Regions from separate parts of the Bradyrhizobium sp. 25ACV genome, predicted to be linked through region 1. Evidence: predicted binding sites of a transcription regulator. Region 1 holds the regulator's gene; the other holds the start of a gene.
The links. Region 1 encodes HrcA, which represses chaperone genes, less so after heat shock. Its sites were predicted from a motif close to GTTAGCACTCNCNNNNNGNGAGTGCTAAC; they were not measured.
Positions count from the first base shown of each region.

Region 1 (6,897 bases):
GGAGGGGCCCGCAAGGACCGAAGCTACGTTTCTGCCGTGAAAACATTGGGTTTTGGACGATGATATCCGGGCTTCACCGCCCTTGCGGGTGAGGAATTATTAACAGGTTCAGGCTTCAGCAAGCCCCCGCTACCGCAAGCCCGCCCGCCCTGTTGCCGCACGCCCAAACCCGGTAAAAGGCGGACCGGCCGGTCAGCCGCTACAGCTGCTTCGCGCGACAATGCGGCCCGGTGGCCGACCATCGAACGGCCTCAATGTGAACCAATCAGAGTGCCCATGAAGCTGATCCGCCCCCTCGCCGCGCTCGCCCTCCTGATCGCCTCCGCGTTTCCGGCCTTCGCCGCCGACGCCGTGTTTCCGCCCGGCTTGCGCCTCGGCATGGTGCCGCTGGTCGGTCTCAGCACGGCAAAAACCTTTCCGGGATTCGAGAGCGAGGACGGCAGCGTCAAGGTGTTGATCACCGAGCTGCCGCCGGCGGCCTATGGCGAGGTCGTGAGCGCCTTCAATTCCAATCCGGCCGGCGCTGGCGGCGTCAAGCAGGACAAGATCGAGACGCCCGCGGGCCTGGCCTATTTCACCACCGAAAGCGGCAAGGCCGGCGACACCCCGGTGAAACGCTATTCGATGATCGTGCCGGGCGCCGGCTTCTCCGGCTATGTCGCGGTGCAGGTCCCGGAGAATGCGACCAAGATCTACACGGATGAAGCGGTGCGGCAGATGTTTGCGACCGCCACCACCCGCAAGCAGGTCTCGGCGGAGGAGCAGATCGCGCTGATGCCGTTCAGGATCACCGATCTCGCCGAATTCAAGGACATCCGCACGCTGGCGCCGGGCTCGAGCATCATCCTGGCCGACGGCGACGAGAGCACCGGTTACGAGTCGAAGCCGTTCATGATCCTCGGCCTGATCGGCGCCACGCCGCAACAGGCCGACGACCGCGCCCGCTTCGCCCAGGAGGCGGCGCTGCAGATCCCCGGCGTGCGCGAATCGCGCGTCACCATGTCCGAGCCGATCCGCATCAACGGCCAGCAGGGCTTCGAGACCCGGATCGACGGCGTCAGCGGCAAAGACAAGGTCCCGGTGACCGTGGTGCAATGGATCCGCTTCTCGAGCGGCGGCGCCTCGCTGCGCATCATCGCCAGCGCCCCGCGCGACCAGTGGCTGGCCGCCTTCACCCGCTTCCGCGCCGTGCGCGACGGGATTCAGCCGAAGGGCTGAGCCGTTCGGCATACTCAGTGTCGTCCCTGCGAAAGCAGGGACCCATACCGCGTGATCGTGCGATTGCGGTCGGTCGCAGTACCCATGATGAGTCTTCGCCAAACATCTCCCTGGGGGTATGGGTCCCGGATCGGCGCGCGCCTAAGGGCGCGCTTGTCCGGGACGACAGTTATGTTGGGGCCGGCAGCCCAAGCCCTCACCAAAGCCGGCCGCATTTTCGGGCTTCTGTTCGTACACGAACGGAACTAGGCTTCGTCTCCGTTGAGTTCATCCTAAGGGGAGGCGAACGATGCTGGATCGGCGACAAGTCTTGGCAATGCTTGGAACGACGGCGCTTGCAACGCTGGCTCCAACCGCACTCCTTGCAGCGGCATCGATCAAGCCGGACGATGCCTCCGCGCTGCTCGTGATCGACGTGCAGAACTGCTTCCTGCCGGGCGGCAGCCTCGCGGTGAAAGAGGGCGAGCAGGTGGTGCCCGTCATCAACAAGATCTCGAAGGCATTTGCGAATGTGGTGATGACGCAGGACTGGCACACGCCGGGCCACATCTCGTTTGCGTCGGTGCATTCCGGCAAGAAGCCGTTCGAGACCGTCGACCTTCCCTATGGCAAGCAGGTGCTGTGGCCCGACCATTGCGTGCAGGGCACCGACGGCGCTTCGCTGTCGAAGGACCTTGCGATCCCGCATGCCGAGCTCATCATCCGCAAGGGCTTTCACAAGGACGTCGACAGCTATTCGGCCTTCCTCGAAGCCGACGGCAAGACCTCGACCGGACTTGCCGGCTATCTCAAGGGACGCAAGATCAAGCGCGTCTTCGTCGCAGGGCTCGCGACGGATTTCTGCGTTGCCTGGACCGCGCTCGACGCGCGCAAGGCGGGCTTCGAGGTCTATGTCGTGGAAGACGCCTGCCGCGGCATCGACACGCAGGGCTCGCTGGCAAAAGCCTGGGCCGATATGGCCAAGGCCGGCGTGAAGCGGATTCAGTCTGCGGATATCGCGGTGAGCGCGTAGGATTACAACTGGTCGTTCCGGAGCGATGCGAAGCATCGAATCCGGAACCTCGAGATTCCGGGTTCGGCTCTCACGAGCCGCCCCGGAATGACACCAAACTCAATTCCCCGCGCCGCTCGACTCGTTGTTGTTCGCCGCGGCCGCGGGCTTCGCGCCGCCCTTGGCGACACCGACCAGGGCCGGACGCAGCACGCGCTCGCCGATGGTGTAGCCGGCCTGCATGATCTGCACCACGGTGCCAGACGGCACCGACGCATCAGGCACTTCGTACATCGCCTGGTGGAAGTTCGGGTCGAACTTCTGGCCCTGCGGATCGAGCTTCTTCACGCCGTGCTTTTCCAGCGCGTTGAGCAGCGAACGCTCGGTGAGCTCGACGCCTTCGATCAGCGAGATCAGGCCGGGATCGGCCGTGGCGCGGGCTTCGGCCGGAACGGCATCGAGCGCGCGCTGGAGATTGTCGGCGATGTCGAGCACGTCGCGGGCAAAGCCGGTGATGCCGTAGAGGCGGGCGTCGGCGACCTCCTTGGTGGTACGCTTGCGCAGATTCTCCATCTCGGCCAGCGTCCGCAGCATGCGGTCACGCGCCTCGGCGGCTTCCTTCTGCAACAGCTCGACCGAGCCGGGCTCGGGATCGTCGGGCATGATGTAGGGTTTTGACACCACGGGCTCGCCGGTCGCGGCAGTCGTGTCTTCGGGTTGCCGGTCTTGCTCGGTCATCGGCTCTAATCTCGAACTCGTTTCCAGGGATTGTTGGCCCGGATATCGTGCCTAAAGCGCCGAAAATCAAGCGCCCGTGATCGGCGGAAACGCCGATCAGCCTCCCAAAAGGCGGCTGACGATGCGGGCCGCGTAGTCCACGGTCGGGATCACGCGGGCATAATTCAGCCGCGTCGGCCCGATCACGCCCAATACGCCGACGATATGACCGGCGGCATCCCGATAGGGCGAGATGATCGTGGAGGAGCCGGACAAGGAAAACAGTTTGTTCTCCGAACCGATGAAGATGCGCACGCCCTCAGCGGTCTCGGCGCGCCCCAGCAGGTCGATCACGCCGCGCTTGGTCTCGAGATCGTCGAACAGCAGGCGCACCCGTTCCAGATCCTCCAGCGCATGCAGGTCTTCGAGCAGATTGGCGTGGCCGCGGACGATGAGCTGGCGATCCTCGTTCTCGCCACCGGACCAGCTGGCGATGCCGGCGGAAATCACCTTCTGTGCAAGCTGATCGAGCTCGGCGCGGGCCTCTCCAAGTGCCGTCTCGAGCTCGAGCCGCGCCTCGGCCAGGGTGCGGCCGCGGATGCGCGCATTGAGGAAATTGCCGGCCTCGGTGATCGCCGAGGAGGGAACTCCGGGCGGCAGCGACAGCACGCGGTTTTCGACCTGGCCGTCCTCGCCGACCAGGATCACCAGCGCCTTTTCCGGTTCCAGACGGACGAATTCGATGTGTTTCAGCCGCGCATTGGATTTCGGCGTCAGCACCACCGCGGCGGCGCGGGTCAGGCCCGACAGCCGCGTCAGCGCCTGGTCCAGCGCCGCCTCGACCGATTGCGCCTGGCCGACGGTGGCAAGCTGGCTCTGGATCGACTGCCGCTCGGCCTCGTTGAGGTCGCCGACCTGCATCAGGGCATCGACGAAGAACCGCAGGCCGAGTTCCGTCGGCAGCCGGCCGGCGGAGGTGTGCGGGGCGTAGATCAGGCCGAGCTGTTCCAGATCGGCCATGACGTTGCGGACCGAGGCCGGCGACAGCGGCATGGCGATGAGCCGCGAGATATTGCGCGAGCCCACGGGCTCGCCGGTCGCGAGGTAGCTTTCGACAATTTGACGAAAGATGTCGCGAGAACGCTCGTTGAGCTGGGCGAGGCCTGCGCGCGGCGCGATCAGATGGATCGGATCGTGATGGGCCACAGACGGTAACTCCTCTCAGATGCTCATAATTTGTCCATCCAGGAGGGTTCTGACAAGCGTCGCGTTTGCAGGGTGGAAAACCGGGGGTGAAAAAGCCTTGTCCTTTCCCCTTGCCGCATACCCTCACCCCACCTACAAGCACCGCGAACAGCCCTACACCTGCGAGTTTTGGAGGATTTCCCATGCGGCCAAGCCGCCGTGCGCCCGACGAATTGCGCCCCGTGACGCTTGAGCGCGGCGTGGTCAAATATGCGGAAGGCTCCTGCCTGGTGAAATTCGGCGACACCCATGTGCTGGTCACCGCCACGCTGGAAGATCGCCTGCCGCCGTGGCTGAAGGGCCAGGGCCGCGGCTGGGTCACCGCCGAATACGGCATGCTGCCGCGCGCGACCTCCGAACGCACCCGCCGCGAGGCCTCCGCCGGCAAGCAAAGCGGCCGCACGGTCGAGATCCAGCGCCTGATCGGCCGCTCGCTTCGCACCATCGTCGATCTCGAAGCGCTCGGTGAGCGCCAGATCACGGTCGATTGCGACGTGCTCCAGGCCGACGGCGGCACCCGCACGGCCTCGATCACCGGCGCCTGGGTCGCGCTCGCCGACTGCGTCAACTGGATGAAGGCGCGCAACATGATCAAGGCCAATGTGATGCGCGACAATGTCGCCGCGATCTCCTGCGGCATCTACAACGGTACGCCGGTGCTCGATCTCGACTACGCCGAGGATTCGGAAGCCCAGACCGACGCCAATTTCGTCATGACCGGCGATGGCCGCATCATCGAGGTGCAGGGCACCGCGGAACGCGAGCCGTTCACGCAGGACGAGTTCCTGGCGCTGATGGCGCTGGCCCAGAAGGGCATCGCGCGTCTCGTGGACTTGCAGAAACTGGCTGTCGCGTAGTCAATAGGCCCATGCACCGCCGAATCACCGGAAAGCTCGTCATCGCCACCCATAATCCCGGCAAGCTCGCCGAGATGAAGGAGCTGCTCGCGCCGTACGGCATCGAGGCGGTGTCGGCCGGAGAGCTCGGCCTCGGCGAGCCGGACGAGACCGGCAACGATTTCCGCAGCAATGCCGCGATCAAGGCGATCGCGGCAGCGCAGGCGACCAAGCTTCCCGCCTTTGCCGACGATTCCGGCATCGTGGTCGACGCACTCGACGGCGCGCCGGGCATTTTCTCCGCGCGCTGGGCTGGACCTTCCAAGGATTTCGCCGCGGCGATGGCGCAGATCGAGCGCCTGTTGCAAGAGCGCGGCGCCACCACGCCGGATAAGCGCAAAGCGCATTTCGTCTCCGCGCTCTGCGTGGCCTGGCCCGACGATCATCTCGAAGAGGTCGAGGCGCGCGTCGACGGCACGCTGGTCTGGCCGCCGCGCGGCACCGCCGGCTTCGGCTATGACCCGATGTTCCTGCCGGACGGCCACAGCCGCACCTTCGGCGAGATGGACAGCATCGAGAAGCACGGCCTGCCGCCGCTCGGCCTTGGCCTGTCGCATCGCGCCCGCGCCTTCGTGAAACTGGCGGAGATCTGCCTTGAGCCGCGCTAGAGCGTTTTCGAGCGAAGTGGATACCGGTTCGCGCCAGGAAAACGCGTCAAAACAAGAATCTGAAGCCTTCGGCGTCTACGTGCACTGGCCGTTCTGCCTGTCGAAGTGTCCCTATTGCGACTTCAACAGCCATGTCCGCCACGCCGCGATCGATGAGGCGCGCTTCGCCTCCGCTTTCGCGCGAGAGATCGCAACCACTGCCGAGCGCGCGCCCGGCCGCGAAGTCACCTCAATCTTCCTCGGCGGCGGCACGCCCTCGCTGATGCAGCCCGCAACCGTCGGCGCCGTGCTCGATGCCATCGGCAAGCACTGGACCGTCGCTGATGACGTCGAAGTGACGCTCGAAGCAAACCCGACCAGCGTCGAAGCCACGCGCTTTGCTGGCTATCGCGCCGCCGGCGTCAACCGTGTCTCGCTCGGTGTGCAGGCGCTCGACGATGCGTCGCTGAAAGCGCTGGGCCGCCTGCACAGCGCGCGCGAGGCGCTCGATGCGGTCGCCATCGCACGCCGCTCGTTCGATCGCTATTCGTTCGATCTGATCTACGCCCGTCCCGACCAGACGCCGGCGATGTGGGCCGATGAACTGCGTCTCGCCATCGACGAAGCGGCCGAGCATCTGTCGCTCTATCAATTGACGATCGAGGAAGGCACGCCGTTCTTCGGCCTGCACCAGGCCGGCAAATTGAAGACGCCGGACGAAGCGGTCTCGCGCGCGCTCTACGACGTCACGCAGGAGACCTGCGACAAGCTCGGCCTGCCCGCATACGAGATTTCCAATCACGCGCGGCGCGGCGCCGAGTGCCGGCACAATCTGGTTTACTGGCGCGGCGAGGAATATGCCGGCATCGGTCCCGGCGCGCATGGCCGGCTCGACATCGACGGCATCAGGCATGCGACCGCCACCGAGAAGCGTCCCGAGGCCTGGCTGATGCGGGTCGAGACCAACGGCCATGGTGTCGTCACCGACGATCTCCTCAACAGCGAAGAACGCGCCGACGAATTCTTGCTGATGGGATTGCGCCTTGCCGAAGGCATCGACCCCGAGCGCTACAAAGCCCTCTCCGGCCGCCCGCTCGATCCCAAGCGTATCGCGCTGCTGCGCGAGGAAGGCGCGATCACGGTGGATGCGACGGGCCGCCTGCGCGTGACGAGTAGCGGATTTCCGGTGCTGGACGCGGTGGTCGCGGATCTCGCGGCGTAACGCGCTGCCGTAGGGTGGGCA
Region 1 is NZ_JAVAYO010000005.1:281,120-288,016, reverse strand. Features, by position in the region: gene RAD04_RS14150 (hypothetical protein) at 277-1,218, shown strand; gene pncA (bifunctional nicotinamidase/pyrazinamidase) at 1,508-2,230, shown strand; gene grpE (nucleotide exchange factor GrpE) at 2,330-2,947, opposite strand; gene hrcA (heat-inducible transcriptional repressor HrcA) at 3,044-4,132, opposite strand; gene rph (ribonuclease PH) at 4,315-5,028, shown strand; gene rdgB (RdgB/HAM1 family non-canonical purine NTP pyrophosphatase) at 5,040-5,675, shown strand; gene hemW (radical SAM family heme chaperone HemW) at 5,692-6,876, shown strand.

Region 2 (6,897 bases), on a different contig from region 1:
CGGCGTGATGGGCAAGATGATCGACGCGCAGTCGATCGTGGTCGCCTCCACTGCCACCAACTGGTACGGGCACGAGGGCACGATCCTGCGCTTCGTGTTCTGGCACTCGATCGTGCTGGCCTGTCTCGTCGGCGTGCTCGTGACGTTGCAGGCCTATGTCTGGCCGTTCACGGCAATGGTCCTGAAGTAGCAGGCCAACTCCGGCTCGAACGCAAATCCCCGCGAGGTTCCGCCCCGCGGGGATTTTTGCGTCCAATCAAATCTCATCGCGCTCCAGGTGGCGCGAACCTTCTCAATGGCGCCGCCGTCTTATAGAAGGTGCGGCAGATCAGGTCGGACGAGAGGTCTCATGGTTTCGCTCAAGCGATTGGTGTGTGCTGCGGTTGCAATGCTCGCGATGTCCATTGTCGCGCGTGCCGAGGATGGTTTCCCGTTCGGCACCGAGATGACGCTGGAAGCGCTGCCGCAAGCAGGCTCGAAGCGAATTCCGAACATCGAGATCGGCGACCATGGCGAGGTCGTGCTCGAGCTCTGGTGCAAGGGCGGCAAAGGCCAGTTCTCGGTCGCCGGCAACACCGTGATCTTCGTCCCCGGTCAGATCCAGGATCGCTCCTGCCCGCCGGCAAGGGCGCAGGCCGACGACGATCTGGTCGCAGCACTGAGCAGCGTCGAGACCTGGAAGCGTCAGGGCGACGTGCTGACGCTGATCGGCCCCAAGCCGCTGCGTTTTAGGACGACGGGGAATTAGGTCTCGCTCTCGTGTCCCGGACGCGCTGCAGCGTGCAACGCTGCTGCGCAGAGCCGGGACCCAGACTCGATTGGCGACGTCGCGTAGCCTCTGGGCCCCGGCTCTGCAGCGCATCACTGACGTGCTGCGCTGCGTCCGGGGCACGAGATCCTACTTCCACACCGATTTGTCGGCATCCCAGCGCTGGCCCCTGAGCTCCTTGGCGAGCGCCTCGATCGAACCGTTGTCGTCGGGCTGCTCGCCTTCCTCGTCGACCGACGTGTCGTCGGAGAGATTGAGCTTGGCGCCGCTGCTCTCGTCGGCGGTCGTCGTCGCGGGGCTGCCGATCCACAGCATGAGCTTGTCGGTTGTGCCCGGCTTGTCGGGCGAGACGAGCCCTGCGACCTCGATCGTGTCGGTGAGATCGAGCGCGGGGAAATCCGGGTTCGGCCGCTTGAAGACCAGCTTGAGCTTGCCTGTGGCGGGGTTGAAGCTTTGCGAGGCCGGCTTTGCCGCGAGCGTCCGGCTCAAGACGTTCGAGACGGCGGCCGCGAGCTTGTCCTTGCTGATCTTGTCGCCCTCGCGCCAGTCGGCCGCGGCGAAGCGGATGGTGCGGTCCATCTCGGTCATGCCCGCGGTCCAGCCCGCGGAGGTGACGCCCGGCGTCGCCTTGAATTTCGCCAGCAGCGCGCCGGCGCGCTCGGGATCGACCGACATGTTGATGGTCTGCTCGCCTGCGCGTAGCGCATCGCAGCCAACCGTGAGGCTCGCCAGCGTCACCTCGACCGCCTGGCCCTTCAGGCTCTTCAGGAAGTCGGTTGCATTATCGAGCTTGACCTTGACCGCGATCGCCTCCGGCGAGACATCGGTGAAATCCTTCGGCTGCGGGGTGATGCCGTCGTCGGAGGTCTGGTTGTCCTGAAATTCCTTCTCGCTGAGATCGGAATTGTCGGGCGAGGTCACCTCGGTCACCACCTGGCCAATGCTGATCTGGCCGCGGAATTCGAAGGTGTCGCCGCTCTGCTTGCGCAGCAGCTTGACGCTGACGGGCGCCTTCTCGCTGATGCTCTGCGTGGTGCCGGTCAGGGTCTGGCCCGCGACCTGGAGGTTGACGACGAAGCGGTCCTTGCGGTCGGAATTCTTTGCGACGGGATAGCAGACGTCGAGCACGGCCGCCGTCACCGTCTTGCCCTGGCGCGTCTCCTTCAGGATCACGTCGGCATTGCCGTCCATCAGCCCGTCGATCGAGGTGAAATAGCGTGTCTCCGGACCGCCGGGTGTCGTGGCCCTCGGCGACAGCTTCATCTGGGCGGATGCGGGATGCGGAGAAGCTGCAAGCAGAGCTGCCAAAAGGGCTGTCGAACAAACCAGAAGCGCACGCATCGATGAAATCCTCGCGCAACGGGCATGATCCGGAAAAGTGAGAAGCGGTTTTCCGAGAGGATCATGCCCAAACTATTCGAATCGGCGCGTCACCGTAGTGGGTTTTGGCCGTCGGTTGAATCGGAAAGCGGAGGGGCAGGGTCGGCAAAAAAGAAGGCCGCCCGGAGGCGGCCTTCGCAACATTGTAACGGAACAGAGGCTCAGAAGCCGCCCATGCCGCCGCCGGCGGGCATCGCGGGTGAGGCTTCCTTCTTCGGCGTTTCGGCGACCATGGCCTCGGTGGTGACCAGCAGGCCGGCCACGGAGGAGGCGTCCTGGAGCGCGGTGCGCACCACCTTGGCGGGATCGATGATGCCCTTCTCGACCATGTCGACATAGTCCTCGTTCTGGGCGTCGAAGCCGAAGGTCTCGGACTTGTTCTCCAGGATCTTGCCGACGACGATCGAGCCTTCCACGCCCGCGTTCTCGGAGATCTGGCGGATCGGGGCCTCCAGCGCCTTCAGCACGATGTTGATGCCGGCCTGGACGTCGGCATTGGCGTTGGTGAGACGACCCACCGCCTTCTTGGCGCGGAGCAGCGCGACGCCGCCGCCGGGGACGATGCCTTCCTGCACCGCGGCGCGGGTGGCGTTGAGGGCGTCCTCGACGCGGTCCTTCTTCTCCTTGACCTCGATCTCGGTGGCGCCGCCGACGCGGATCACCGCGACGCCGCCGGCCAGCTTGGCGAGACGCTCCTGGAGCTTCTCACGGTCGTAGTCCGAGGTAGTCTCCTCGATCTGCGCCTTGATCTGGCCGACACGGGCCTCGATGTCCGGCTTCTTGCCGGCGCCCTTGACGATCGTGGTGTTCTCCTTGTCGATCACGACCTTGCCGGCGCGGCCCAGCATCTTCACCGTGACGTTCTCGAGCTTCATGCCGAGGTCTTCGGAAATGAGCTGGCCACCGGTGAGGATGGCGAGGTCCTCAAGCATGGCCTTGCGGCGATCGCCGAAGCCCGGCGCCTTGACGGCGGCGACCTTGAGGCCGCCGCGGAGGCGGTTGACGACCAGGGTGGCCAGCGCCTCGCCCTCGACGTCCTCGGCGATGATGACAAGCGGCTTGCCCGACTGCACCACGGCTTCCAGCACCGGCAGCATGGCCTGCAGGCCCGAAAGCTTCTTCTCGTGCAGGAGGATGTAGGCATCCTCGAGCTCGGCGGTCATCTTCTCGGGGTTGGTGACGAAGTAGGGGCTGAGATAGCCGCGGTCGAACTTCATGCCCTCGACGATGTCGACTTCGGTGTCGAGCGACTTGTTCTCTTCGACGGTGATGACGCCCTCGTTGCCGACTTTCTGCATCGCCTGGGCGATCATCTTGCCGATGGCGGCATCGCCGTTGGCGGAGATGGTGCCGACCTGGGCGACCTCGGAGGAGGCGGCGACCGGCTTGGCGCGCTTCTCGATGTCCTTGATGACGGCCGCAACGGCAGAGTCGATGCCGCGCTTGAGGTCCATCGGGTTCATGCCGGCGGCAACCGCCTTGGCGCCTTCGCGCACGATGGCCTGGGCCAGCACGGTCGCGGTGGTGGTGCCGTCGCCGGCGAGGTCGTTGGTCTTGGAGGCGACCTCACGCACCATCTGGGCGCCCATGTTCTCGAACTTGTCCTCGAGCTCGATCTCCTTGGCGACGGTGACGCCGTCCTTGGTGATGCGGGGGGCGCCGAAGCTCTTCTCGATGACGACGTTGCGGCCCTTCGGGCCGAGCGTCACCTTGACGGCGTTGGCGAGAACGTCGACGCCGCGCAGCATGCGATCGCGCGCGTCTCCGGAAAACTTGACGTCTTTGGCAGCCATTTTTGCAATTCCTTGGTTTGGTGATGTGTCTGCGGCGCTTCTCTCTCCGTCATTGCCGGGCCTGACCCGGCAATCCATCATCCTGCGAAAAACGATGGATGCCCGGGTCGCCTAGCGCGAAGACGCGCTTCGCACTTCTGCCCGGGCATGACGATGAGACATTCAGCGGCTGTTCAGGCGGATGGCCTTAGGCCAGTACGCCCATGATGTCCGACTCCTTCATGATCAGGAGCTCTTCGTTGTCGATCTTGACCTCGGTGCCCGACCATTTGCCGAACAGCACGCGGTCGCCGACCTTGAGGTCGATCGGGGTCAGCTTGCCGGTCTCGTCACGGCCGCCGGGGCCGACGGCGACGACCTCGCCCTGGGACGGCTTTTCCTTGGCGCTGTCCGGAATGATGATGCCGCCCTTAGTCTTTTCCTCGGCGTCGATACGTTTGACCACGACACGGTCATGCAGCGGACGAAATTTGGATTTAGCCATGACGTTTCCCTTTGGAGGCTCGCTTCGGAAGTAGTGGAAGTGGGTGGGGCGGCGCTTCCGTCCATCCCCTATCCCTAGGATCGAACGGCGTGCTTAGCAATCGGGCTTTCCGAGTGCTAATAGTGGGCCCGGAAATATGGCTTGGCCGCGATCCTGTCAAGCAAAGGTGGTTAAGCGATTGGTGAGGCGGATATAGGATGGTGGCACTGGAAACTTGTTCGGGGCGCCGACGTATTAAAGGACGTCATTGCTCCGGCAGCGGTTTTGCGCTTGGCTGCAGGAGGGGTGCGGCCATGGTCTTGTTCGGGGGAATGCCATGATCAGTTCAGCTCACGCGCGCACGGTTGCCAATCTGGCCGCCGCCTCATGTCTGGCGCTGCTGCTGGGCGCTTGCGGCGGCGGCATGAGCCTGCCGTCCTTCTCGTCGTCCTCGCCGCCGCCCGAAGCCGAGCCGGGCGTCGCACCCGAAATGCCTGCGACCATTCGCGCCGACGAGATCGTCGGCCGCTGGGGCCTCGCCTCGTTCCAGAACCCGGCCGACCGCGCCCGTACCGAGGCTGCCGCCCGGGCCCAGTGCAAGAACCCTTATGTGATCACCGCCGGCTCCTCCGGCGGCGTGATCATGCATCTGGCCGACCAGGCAACGCCGCAGGAGCTGCGGCTGAAGGGCTCGCCGAGCGGCAAGAACTACATCGGGCCGGCGGGGCCGACCCCCGGCGAGCAGGACCGCGAAATCATCTCCTTCGACGGCCGCGTCCTGATCACCCGCTTCATCGACAAGGACGCCGCCACCCGCTACGGCAACATGGTCTACGTCCGCTGCGCGCCGCGGGCGTGATGGTCTAAGGCCACGCGCTATAACCCTCTCCCCTTGTGGGAGAGGGTGGCTCGCCGCGTAGCGGCGAGACGGGTGAGGGGTATCTCTCCCCGAGTCCAACTCTCATTCGAATTCGCTGAAGCAACCCCTCATCCGGCGCTTCGCGCCACCTTCTCCCACAAGGGGAGAAGGGGCAGTCTCGCTTGATGGCACAAAACAAAAACGCCGGCCCAAGGCCGGCGTTTTGTTATTCCTATGTCGCGTCCGCTCAGTCGAACAGCGCGTCGATGTCGTCCTGCGAGGCGTGGCCGACGTCGCCGGCGAGCTTCGGGCCGTTGAGAAGCTTGTCGTCCTCGCTGCGATTGTCGACCGGCGGCACGACGTGGGATTTGATCGCGTCGACGCCGCCCCAGATCTCCATCATCGCATTGATGTGCTGCTCGATGAACTTCATCGTGCCCATCACCTTGCTGATGCGCTGGCCGGTCAGGTCCTGGAAGTTGCAGGCTTCGAAGATCGAGATGACGCGTTCCTGGATGTCGTCGGCGAGCCGCTTCTGCTGGTCGATCGAGTCCACCTTGGACATCGCGCTGGCGGCCTGGTCGATCGATTCCGCGGCTTCGAGGATCTGCTGGGTCGCCTGCTCGGTGCCGCCGACCACCGCGCCGAGCTCGCCATTGACCTTGGCCATTTCGCCGCCGTCAAAGCTCTTACCGTGCAGCGTCGCGATTTCGCGCTTGGTGCGGTCGATGGCGTCATGGATGAGGTCGAGCTCGACCTTCAGCTTTTCGCACTGCTCGATCTGAGCCCGATAGGTTTCGAGCATGGTACGAGCTTCGGAGAGCTCGTGGGCGGTGGAGGCGTCGATCGCCGCCATGGCTGCGCTGCCGGACAAGGGCAAGGGCGCAGCGCCTTTCGCCATCTGTGCACGGATCGCACGTAGCTCGGCCATGATCTCGCTATGCATCGGGATTGCCTCTTCAGTTACGTCCAAAATCGGCATCTCGCCACCAGCGATATCCTCGACGCGAAAACGTTTGCGGTGAACAGCCATCAGGATACTCCCCCCACCTCACTCACGCGTCTTTGTAGGCAGAAGCGATTTAACACGAAGTTCACGGCAGGAACTGTTGTGCGGCTGCGCGCGACGGCGCGCAAAGAAGCGATTAACCATGGGCGCGCGGCGTTCATCGAAAATAAACGCTGATCGCCAAATTGCCCCGCTGCTGACGACGTGGTGAATCCAAACGGCGTTTCTGTTTACCAAACAAAACGGCTTTTGCCTTTTATTGACCACGTCGGGGGCGCGGACCAGCCATCAGCTCTCCACGGCGCGTGTGATCTAGACGAAACAGTACAGAGTACGTCGATGTTCAAGAAAATGTCTGTCGCGCTGCTCGGCAGCGCTTGCACCTTCATTGCCGGCGCAAACAGTGCCAGCGCCTTCGACAATTCGGTGCCGAACGATCCGCCCGCGGTGCTCTACCAGCCGCAGGTGCCGCCGGCGCCGGTGCGCGTCGCCTCCAATGCGAACATGGGCGGCGGCTTCATCGAGTTCCTGTTCGGCGACGGTCCCGGCCGCGGTCCGGCCTACGCGCCCGAGCGGCCGGTCTATCAACAGCAGCCCGGCTATTACGATCAGCGCCGCCTGCCG
Region 2 is NZ_JAVAYO010000022.1:112,077-118,973, reverse strand. Features, by position in the region: gene RAD04_RS35205 (L-lactate permease) at 1-190, shown strand, start outside; gene RAD04_RS35200 (META domain-containing protein) at 350-748, shown strand; gene RAD04_RS35195 (hypothetical protein) at 899-2,110, opposite strand; gene groL (chaperonin GroEL) at 2,311-3,942, opposite strand; gene RAD04_RS35185 (co-chaperone GroES) at 4,130-4,426, opposite strand; gene RAD04_RS35180 (hypothetical protein) at 4,743-5,264, shown strand; gene RAD04_RS35175 (protein phosphatase CheZ) at 5,512-6,297, opposite strand; gene RAD04_RS35170 (L,D-transpeptidase) at 6,613-6,897, shown strand, end outside.
Region 2: a site for HrcA is predicted at 4,519-4,547, ahead of RAD04_RS35185 (co-chaperone GroES). Genes of this name have one in related genera too.